Linked DNA regions of Idiomarina loihiensis L2TR. The protein of the gene in region 1 interacts with the protein of each later gene in a pairwise test. Links are inferred from orthologs where the notes say so. Each region holds a gene or a part of one and is shown on either strand. Other genes may lie near its edges.

What was found.
Region 2: the proteins of rho (region 1) and hfq interact in binary tests that used the Escherichia coli proteins (3 or more experiments, as listed by UniProt). The link is inferred for Idiomarina loihiensis L2TR from one-to-one orthologs.

What each region holds. Positions count from the first base shown.
Region 1 is NC_006512.1:2,531,057-2,537,227, forward strand. The notes cover bases 1-2,793. They hold rho (transcription termination factor Rho), read right to left. Parts: upstream 2,135-2,793; coding sequence 866-2,134; downstream 1-865. Other genes in these bases: ubiD (4-hydroxy-3-polyprenylbenzoate decarboxylase), read right to left, coding at 1-858; trxA (thioredoxin TrxA), read right to left, coding at 2,384-2,710. In the rest of the region: ATP-dependent RNA helicase RhlB, read left to right, coding at 2,802-4,079; IL_RS12140 (Ppx/GppA family phosphatase), read left to right, coding at 4,081-5,007; hemB (porphobilinogen synthase), read right to left, coding at 5,004-6,011; IL_RS12150 (sensor domain-containing diguanylate cyclase), read right to left, coding at 6,029-6,171. UniProt on the Escherichia coli protein: Facilitates transcription termination by a mechanism that involves Rho binding to the nascent RNA, activation of Rho's RNA-dependent ATPase activity, and release of the mRNA from the DNA template.
Region 2 is NC_006512.1:341,605-346,185, reverse strand. What follows is about bases 1,669-4,581. They hold hfq (RNA chaperone Hfq), read right to left. Parts: upstream 3,298-4,581; coding sequence 3,040-3,297; downstream 1,669-3,039. Other genes in these bases: mutL (DNA mismatch repair endonuclease MutL), read right to left, coding at 4,418-4,581; miaA (tRNA (adenosine(37)-N6)-dimethylallyltransferase MiaA), read right to left, coding at 3,475-4,425; hflX (ribosome rescue GTPase HflX), read right to left, coding at 1,729-3,015; hflK (FtsH protease activity modulator HflK), read right to left, coding at 1,669-1,682. In the rest of the region: protease modulator HflC, read right to left, coding at 1-528; more of hflK, read right to left, coding at 528-1,668. UniProt on the Escherichia coli protein: RNA chaperone that binds small regulatory RNA (sRNAs) and mRNAs to facilitate mRNA translational regulation in response to envelope stress, environmental stress and changes in metabolite concentrations.

The DNA.
Region 1 (6,171 bases):
GCCATAAGGCCCTTCTGCCGCCATTTCACCCGGCTCTATGTAACCTTCCAGAATGATTTCAGCGTGCGCAGGTACTTGTAAGTCGTTACTGAGACACTGCGTTACTTCGGTTTTGCTGTCGCGCAACAAACCGGCAAAGGCGTATTCCGACAAGCTATCAGGCACAGGGGTTACCGCACCCAAAATAGTCGCAGGGTCTGCGCCCAAAGCAACTGACACCGGGAACCTTTCGCCCGGATGCTGCTGGCACCATTCCTGGAAATCCAACGCGCCGCCGCGATGCGACAACCAGCGCATAATAAGCTTATTCGGACCCAAGAGTTGCTGGCGATAAATGCCTAAGTTCTGACGTTCTTTATGCGGACCTCGAGTTACCGTAAGACCCCAGGTCACCAAAGGCGCAACGTCGCCCGGCCAGCAGTGCTGAATAGGCAGCTTGGTTAAGTCAACGTCGTCGCCGCTCATAACCACTTGCTGGCACGGTGCCTTTTTAATGCTTTTTGGCGACATACTCAGCACTTTTTTGTACTTAGGCAGTAAATTCAACGCGTCGCGAAAGCCTTTAGGAGGCTCAGGCTCTTTTAAAAAGGCCAGCAATTTGCCCACATCCCGTAAAGCGGTTACTGACTCCTGACCCATGCCTAAAGCCACGCGGTCGGGTGTGCCAAACAAATTAGCCAATACAGGCATATCATGGCCTTTCACGTTTTCAAACAATAAGGCCGGGCCTTGTGCTTTTAACGTACGGTCTGATATTTCGGTAATTTCGAGGTAGGGATCGATCTCTTGTTGGATGCGCTTAAGTTCACCGCGCTCCTCGAGGAGCGCGATAAAGTCACGCAGATCTTGATATTTCATACGCCACTTAACTGTTGCGTTGACGTTTCATCGATTCGAAGAATTCGTCATTGGTTTTGGTCATCTGCAGACGGTCAATCAGGAATTCCATGGCCTCAACTTCGCCCATTGGATGCATGATTTTGCGCAGGATCCACATTTTTTGCAGCTCGTCCGGCGTAGTCAGCAACTCTTCGCGACGCGTACCTGAACGGTTGAAGTCGATGGCAGGGAACACACGGCGTTCAGCCAACTTACGGTTCAGATGCAGCTCCATGTTACCGGTACCTTTAAACTCTTCGTAGATGACTTCATCCATTTTCGAGCCGGTATCAATAAGCGCGGTTGCAATAATGGTTAAACTACCGCCTTCTTCTACATTACGCGCAGCTCCAAAGAAACGCTTAGGTTTGTGCAATGCGTTAGCATCCACACCACCGGTTAACACTTTACCGGAGCTTGGAATAACGGTGTTATAAGCACGGGCAAGGCGAGTAATTGAGTCCAGCAAAATCACTACGTCTTTTTTGTGCTCAACCAGGCGCTTGGCTTTTTCAATAACCATTTCGGCCACCTGAACGTGACGGCTGGCAGGTTCATCAAAGGTTGAAGCAACCACTTCGCCATGTACAAGACGGTGCATTTCGGTGACTTCTTCCGGACGCTCATCAATCAACAGAACAATCAGTTCAGCATCAGGGTGATTCGCCGCAATAGAAGTTGCAATATTCTGCAATAGTAAGGTTTTACCCGCTTTTGGTGGCGCAACAATAAGACCACGCTGGCCTTTACCTATTGGCGCTGATAAGTCCAGTACCCGCGCAGTGATATCTTCTTTACTGCCATTGCCGCGTTCTAAGTGAAAACGCTCTTCCGCGTGTAGCGGCGTTAAGTTTTCAAATAAGATTTTATTGCGGGAGTTTTCAGGCTTGTCGAAGTTAACTTCGCGAATTTTCAGCAGGGCAAAATAACGTTCGCTGTCTTTCGGTGGGCGAATTTTCCCGCCAATTGTGTCACCCGTACGCAGGTTAAAGCGACGAATTTGGCTTGGCGAGACGTAAATGTCGTCCGGGCCAGCCAGGTAAGACGAGTCGGCTGAACGCAAGAAGCCAAAGCCATCCTGCAAAATTTCCAGCACACCGCCGCCGTGAATGTCTTCACCGCTTTTAGCGTGAGCTTTTAAGATAGCAAAAATGATGTCTTGCTTACGTAGGCGGGCCATATTCTCAAGGCCCATTGAGTCCGCGAGCTGAACCAGCTCGTTTACGGGTTTATCTTTAAGTTCTGTTAGATTCATAGGAGGGTTTTCGAGTTATCGATTGAACACAAAGCCTTTTTTAATTTGACTCTAGAAAGTAAAACAATTGGAACATTCGGAATTCGCGAAGTGCGAAACCAGAAACAGACGTTTCATTTAAAAACAGGTTAACCGGTGGAGTTGGTGAACCCGTATGAACAGTTAATGAGCAGAAGTTATCACCAAAAAAGCGATTCGTCCAGTTTTCTCAACAAAAACGGCGCATAACACGCCGTTTTTTGACAATCATTAAATATGCTGGTCTAAAAACTCAGTCAATTGAGCACGTGATAATGCGCCCACTTTCGTTCCGACAACTTCGCCGCCTTTAAACAACAATAACGTTGGAATGCCACGAATATTGTACTTAGGTGGAGTTTGTTCATTATGGTCGACGTTCAGCTTACCAATAACTAATTTATCAGCGTACTCGCTGGCAATGTCATCAAGAATAGGCGCTACCATTTTACATGGTCCACACCACTCAGCCCAAAAGTCGACTAATACGGGTTTATCGGAATTTATGACATCAGCATCAAAACTGTCATCACTTAGCTGAACTATTACGTCACTCATGGTACTCTCCGCTACTTTCTTCGCGTGGAAATATTAGAATAGTATTATTTCTGTTTTTGAATACAAGCGCAAACTGATATGCTTATAACTTATGACTAAAAAACATCTTACAGAAACTCGCTTTGCTGATTTGGCGCTTCACCCCAAAATCCAGCAAGCAATATCCAGTGCCGGATTTGAGTATTGTACTCCAATTCAGGCGTTAAGTCTGCCCGTTGCTCTGTCTAACCGCGATGTTGCTGGTCAGGCTCAGACAGGTACAGGCAAAACCTTGGCATTTCTGCTGGCTACTTTCAACCGCTTAATGCAGAACGAATCGTCCGAAAAAACCGAATCGGGCCCACGCGCGCTGATTATGGCACCGACTCGGGAGCTCGCTATTCAGATAGCTCACGACGCGGATGCCCTCATTGAGCATTGCGGTTTGAAAATGGGCGTAATTTACGGCGGCGAAGGCTACGAAGGTCAAAAAGAACAACTGGCTGCACAACCAGACATACTGGTCGGCACCACGGGTCGTCTTATAGACTTTTATAAGCAGGATCTATTTAGCCTTAAAGATATTGAAGTTGTGGTGCTGGACGAAGCCGACCGCATGTTCGATCTGGGCTTTATTGATGACATTCGTTACCTGTTACAGAAAATGCCGGATCCATCCAAACGTCTGAATCTGCTGTTCTCTGCAACCTTGTCTTATCGTGTGCAGGAACTGGCGTACGAACACATGAATGCACCGACCAAGCTCGAAGTAGAACCGTTACAAAAAACGGCCACACGGGTAACTGAAGAACTGTTTTATCCTTCTAAACCCGAAAAGTTTCCGTTGCTACTGACATTAATAGAAGAAGACTGGCCGGATAAAGCCATTGTTTTCGCCAACACCAAGCACGGTTGCGAGAAAGTGCATGGCTGGCTGGTCGCGAACGAGCACCGTGCGGGTCTGTTAACCGGTGATGTTCCGCAGAAAAAGCGTTTACGCATTTTGGAAGACTTTGCCGAAGGAAAGCTCGACTTTTTAGTTGCTACCGATGTCGCAGCACGTGGTCTGCACATTCCTGAAGTAACCCATGTATATAATTTCGACTTACCGGATGACTGCGAAGACTATGTTCACCGTATAGGCCGCACAGGTCGCGCAGGCGCCAGTGGCGCTGCAATAAGCCTGGCGTGCGAAGAGTACGTATACAACTTACCGGCTATTGAAGACTATATTGGTCACACCATTCCGGTCACCAAATACGATGGCGATGCTTTGCTTTCTGATTTACGACGTCCGCGTCCAATTCAGCGCCGTCGTCGTCATAACTCAGGCGGAGGCAAGGGCAAACCTCGCGGCCGTCGCTCGGGACCTCCGCGCAACGCGTCATAATATGCCAGCCAAAAAGCGCAAACTTGCTGCCATCGACATGGGATCCAACAGTTTTCACCTGTTGATGGCAGAAGTTTCAATGACGGGGTTCTTTCCTAAACCCCGGATTCTTTCCCAGCATAAGCAGAAAGTTCGTTTAGCCGACGGCTTGAACGACAATGACAGCATAGACGACGCTGCCATTTCCCGTGGCATAGATTGCCTTACTCTGTTTGCCGAAGAGCTTAAGCGCTTCCAGCCTTTTGCAGTAAAAGCGGTAGCAACTGCGGCGCTGCGCAAAGCCAGTAATCAGAAAGAACTTCTTGCACGCTTTGAGTCGACATTAGGCTTCCCCATTGAAGTTATTACCGGAGAGAGTGAAGCTGAATTTATTTATGCCGGGGTTTGTAGTGCGTCACAATGCCGGGATAAAGTTCTGGTTATTGATATTGGTGGTGCCAGTACTGAGGTTGTAGCCGGTAATGGAACTCAGGCCAATGTGCTTCATAGTCTGGATATGGGCTGTGTGGTGTTTCAAAACCGTTTCTTTAAAGGTGGAGAAATTAACCCGGATAATGTAGAGCTGGCCATTCAGGCCGCTACCAAACTTATTAGGCCCTACATCGCTGATTATCAGCAGCATGGATGGCTACGAGTTCTTGGCGCCTCAGGTACTTTTCGTGCACTTACTGAAATAGCGGCGGCAGAGAAACAACCGGGGCTTACTCAAATCTGGTTAAGTGAACTGATTCAGCGTTGTATCCGGCAGGGGCAAGTTGAGTGTCTGAATTTTGCCGGATTACGTGATGACCGCCGCACTGTTCTAATGGGCGGAATCACTATACTTTTGGCGGCACTGAAAGCACTTAGTGTGGACGATTTTGAGGTGACTACAGGCGCGTTACGCGAGGGGCTACTCGCGCAACTTGCCAATGAAATAACAGCTTAGCCTTTCTTCGTTGCCAGACGTTCAGCTACCGATTTTGCAAAGTAGGTAAGAATGCCGTCAGCACCTGCCCGCTTGAAACCCAGCAAACTTTCTTCAATAACGTCCTGACCCAGCCAGCCATTTTTAATGGCCGCCTGGAGCATGGCGTATTCACCACTGACCTGGTACGCAAAAGTCGGCACGCCAAAGGTATCTTTTGCACGGCGCACAATGTCTAAATAAGGCATGCCCGGCTTCACCATCACCATGTCAGCGCCCTCCTGAATATCCAGTGCAATTTCCTGCAGAGCTTCGTCTGAATTAGCCGGGTCCATCTGATAGGTCTTTTTGTCAGCTCCCTTCAGATTGCCGGCAGAGCCGACCGCGTCGCGGAATGGGCCGTAAAACGCGCTGGCATATTTAGCCGAATACGCCATAATTTGAGTGTTGATAAAGCCTTCGGCTTCCAGTGCTGAACGAATAGCGCCAATACGCCCGTCCATCATGTCCGACGGAGCCACAACATCTACTCCGGCACGCGCGTGAGACACCGCCTGCTTTACCAGAACCTCAGTGGTAATGTCATTGACTACATACCCGCTGTTATCAAGAATGCCGTCCTGACCATGGATGGTAAAAGGATCCAAAGCAACATCGGTCATTACTCCTAGCTCCGGAAAGTCAGCTTTTATGGCTTTGACTGCACGCTGAGCCAGACCGTTATCGTCATAAGCCGCCTCAGCCATCTCCGACTTAGCCGAAGCAGGAGTCACCGGGAATAAAGCGACCATAGGAATACCTAACTCAACCAACCGAGCGCACTCTTGCAACAACAGGTCAATGCTCACACGGTCAACGCCGGGCATTGAACTGACCTGCTCACGCTGATTCTCACCTTCGAGAACAAACATAGGGTAAATTAAATCGTCCACGCTTAATTGGTTTTCTGCCACCAGCCGGCGGCTAAAGTCATGGCGGCGTAAACGTCTTAGGCGTCTGCCCGGGAAAGCACCCTGATTTGTCATTCTTGACTCCTGATTGATTACTGCACCGCTAATCTGTCACGGCCTTCATGTTTAGCCGCATATAGCGCGTCGTCGGCGGCTTTAAAAAGCTCATCTACATTATCAAAAATACGTACGCTAGTGGAGATCACACCAATACTCAGCGTGATCTTAAGCAAAC
Region 2 (4,581 bases), 2.2 Mb from region 1 along the record:
ATTAATTTGCATAACGCGGACATCCAGCACTTCAACACCTAAGTCGGAAGCACTTTCTGAACCTTGTATTAACGCTTCACGCATTAACTCATCACGCTCACCGGAAACAATGTCAGAAATGGTACGGTTACCAAATTCACTACGCAAACCGCTGTTAATACGACGAGTTAACAGAGCTTCAGCCTGGAGGTAGTTACCGCCATTAGTACTCAGATAGAAAGTAGAGAAGTCATTAATACGCCACATAACGTAGGTATCAACAATCAAATCCTTTTTCTCACTGGTGACAAAGCGGTCAGGATCTCCGTCTAATGTTTGCAGGCGGGCATCCAGTCTTTTCACTTGTTCAATGAAAGGGATTTTAAAGTGTAAACCAGGTTCGAAAACCATAGCTTCACCAGTTTCTGCATTACGCTCGACCTTACCGAACTGAATTAAGATGGCGCGTTCGCCTTCCTTAACTACATAAACGGAGGAAAGCCCCAGAACGACCAGGACCACAACAATTATTGCGATTAGGTTTTTCATTAGTTTCGACCTCCGCTGCGGTTACTGCTGCGCGTATTTTGTGTCTCTGTTCCAGTACTTGAGGAACCACCTGAAACATCTTCAGGAATACGCGTCGGAGAGAATGAATTTGTATTACGACCTTGCTTTTCGAGAAGTTTTTCTAGTGGTAAGTACATCATGTTGTTACCACCTTCAACGTCAACCAGTACCTTAGGCGTTTTCGCATAAAGCTCCTGCAAAGTATCAAGATAAATACGCTGACGTGTGACTTCAGGTGCGTTTTGATATTGAGGCAGCAACTCTTCAAAGCGAGCAACTTCACCCTGAGCCTCAAGAATAATTTGCTCACGATAAGCTTGCGCTTCCTGCAACATACGACGTACCTGGCCTCGTGCCAAGGGTTCTACTTCGCGGGCATAAGCTTCAGCTTCTCTAATGAAGCGCTCTTCATCTTCCTGAGCCGATATAGCATCATCAAAGGCGTCTTTAACCGCCTCCGGTGGCCGTGCTGGCAGCAAGTTAATATCAACTACCTGCAAACCAACCGTGTATGGATTCATTGTTTTTTCGAGCATATCCAGAGTATTCGCTCTGACTTCCTCACGACCACGAGTCAGCACTTCATCCATGGTTGTGTGACCCACCACAAAACGTAAGGCACTGTCAGTAGCTCGTGATAAAACACCATCAGCATTTTCTACGTTAAATAAATACGCACGCGGATCAACAACGCGATACTGAACATCCAGCTCCACACGAACCACGTTCTCATCCTGAGTCAGCATGTAGCCATCAGTTTTATCTGAGCGGATGTTGTTTACGTCTACATGTTCTACCGAATCAATAAACACGGGGCGCCAGTGAAGTCCCGACTCAACCAGGGTATGAAACTGACCGAAACGCAGCACAACACCACGGTCTGCTTCTTTAACCGTATAAAAACCAGCGATAAACCAAACAATTACCGCAATAATTGCGATAATGCCGACGCCTTTTGCCGGGATACCTGAACTGCCGCCCGAGCCGCCGCCTTTTTTCCCACCAAAACCGAATTTGGAAAACAGTTTGCGAACTGCTTCGTCGAGATCAGGCGGCCCTTGATCTTTGCCGCCTTGATTTTTCCATGGGTCACGGTCATTGTTATTACCGTTTCCCGGTTGATTCCAAGCCATTGAGTGCTCCAAGTTTTTTAAGAAAACTGTTGCTATAAAAATTCTATTACTGCACGACTAAGTCGTCCAGTTGATTGCCATAAGCCTTATGTAAACGCTGCCAGTCTACCGATGACATACGCACTTGCAACGCAAGTTCGCCGTTTTCGTTAACATCTTCCGATGTCACGCTATTCCAACGGTATAATGTACCACGTAATTTACCCATTGAGTGGGGGATTTTCAGAGTCAACTCGACCATTTGCGGGCCAAGTATCTGCCGTAGAGCCTCCAGCACTTCTTCAATGCCAAGGCCTTGCTGCGCCGAAACCCAGACCCTTATTGGCTTTTGGTTATCATCGTAGTCAATTCGGGGTTCTGCCCCCTCCACTTGATCTATTTTATTACAAATAATTAACTGTGGTACATCGCCAGCATCGATTTCTTCCAACACCTCAGCAACCTGATCAATATTATTTTGCTGCTGTTCGTCGCTGACATCAACCACATGTAACAATAAATCGGCCTCTTGAGTTTCCTGTAGCGTCGCTTTAAAAGCTGCGACTAGGTCATGAGGTAAGTGACGAATAAAACCAACGGTGTCAGCCAGAATCACTTCACCAATATCTTCTACTGCAAGTTTTCTAAGGGTTGGGTCAAGTGTTGCGAATAGCTGATCCGCGGCATAAACGCCGGCTTCAGTCAGGCGATTAAATAGCGTCGACTTACCTGCGTTGGTATAACCCACCAGCGATACCGTAGGAATATCCGCTTTTTTACGAGCCCGACGCCCCTGCTCCCGCTGTTTCTGGACTTTCTCCAGGCGCTTTAAAATATTTTTAATACGTCCGCGAATTAAGCGCCTGTCGGTCTCAAGCTGGGTTTCACCTGGCCCACGTAAACCAATACCACCTTTTTGTCTCTCAAGGTGAGTCCAGCCTCGCACCAGTCGTGTCGATATATGACGCAGTTGCGCTAATTCAACCTGCAACTTACCTTCGTGGGTTCGTGCCCGCTGCGCAAAAATATCTAGAATAAGACCCGTACGATCTAACACCCGACATTTGCAAATGGCTTCCAGATTTCGCTCTTGCGTTGGTGATAACGCGTGATTAAAGATAACAATGTTAGCGTCCAGCAGCTTTACCTGCTCGGCAATTTCTTCTGCCTTACCACTACCAACAAAGTATCTGGGGGTTGGGGAGTTACGACTTGTAGTCATCACTCCCATAGTTTTCACGCCCGAAGAATCAGCTAAAAGTTGTAATTCGGAGAGATCTTCTCGGTCAACTTCCGCGGGTAAATCCACATGAACCAATATTGCGTAGTCGCCACCTTCATACCTATCGAACAAGTTGTTCAGACCTCTCTTTCACCATTAATCTTCTATTTCAGCCATATCTTCGCCAGCTTGTTGCGGCAAATAATTTTGAGGAATACGCGCAGGTACAACTGTTGAAATTGCATGCTTATACACCATTTGGCTAACCGTATTCTTTAATAAGACAACGAATTGATCAAAAGACTCAATTTGTCCCTGCAGTTTAATGCCATTAACTAAGTAAATAGATACTGGTATGCGCTCACGACGTAACGCATTTAAGAATGGGTCTTGTAAAGTTTGCCCCTTAGCCATCTTGGATTCCTTTTTATCGTTATTAATATCCAATGTGTAAATAGTAAGCTACAGCACTGCCAATTTGCAGTTCCCTGTAAAGACACACTAGACCAGTAAAGAATTTTTGCAATAAGAAAAACGTTAAGAATTACTCATTTAGTCCAGAATTGGATCTGCGGCCTTGGTCGTCTAATTTCAATCCTTACTATTAAAAATCTTTGCGGGCTGCTGCATTGCTGTCATGACTTTCGCCTGCATATTGAGGTCGCCGGTTTCCAGCCAGTGCACTCCCGGCCAGCCCCGCAGCCAGGTCATTTGTCTTTTCGCCAACTGTCGGGTAGCAATAATTCCGCGTTCGCGCATTTCATCATAGCTTAGCTCTCCGGCCAGGTGCTGCCACATTTGCCGATAGCCAACACTGCGTATAGACGGAAGATCCGGATGCAAATCGGGTCTGGCAAACAAAGTTGCAACTTCTTCTTTAAAAGGTTGCGCCAACATATGGTCGAAACGCTGTTCTATACGCTGATGTAAAACTTTCCGTTCAACTGGCGCCACCGCAAACTGATAAATGGGTTTAGTTAACTGACCATGACGCTCCCTGGTAAGTTCTGTCAGAGGTTTGCCCGCAATTTCATAAACCTCCAAAGCTCGCAGAATTCGCTGAGGATCGTTAGGGTGAATGCGTTTCGCACTTGTGGGATCAACCTTTTGCAGCCGACTGTGCAGTTCGGCTAAACCTTTCTCATGCAGTTCGGCGGTCAGTTTCTCACGCACGCTGGTATCGGACTCGGGCAAATGGGAAAGCCCTTCCAGCAACGCCTTAAAGTACAACATGGTTCCGCCAACCAACAAAGGCACCTTGCCACGTTGCTGAATATCATCAATTAAAGCCAAAGCGTCTTTTTGGAAGTCGGCCGCCGAATAAGTTTCGGCAGGGTCGCGAATATCCAGCAAGTGATGAGGAACTAAGTTTTGCTCTTCGGCGCTGGGTTTCGCGGTACCAATATCCATTCCCCGATAAATCAACGCGGAATCGACAGAAATAATCTCACAATCCAGTTGCTCACAAAGCGCCAGCGACAACGCTGTTTTGCCTGAAGCTGTTGGCCCATAAATGGCAATAACGGCGTCCTTGCTATGCATTATTCTCTCCGGGTAACGGCAACTTTTGTAACGCATCCGCGCTTTCAGCCAATTGCGAACGCCACTGAATAAGCCAGTGCTCCGCCTGAGTCAGACTGTACGACTCAAGACCAGCAAACTGTGCCAACCAACGAGCCAGTTGGTCAGTTTCAGCAT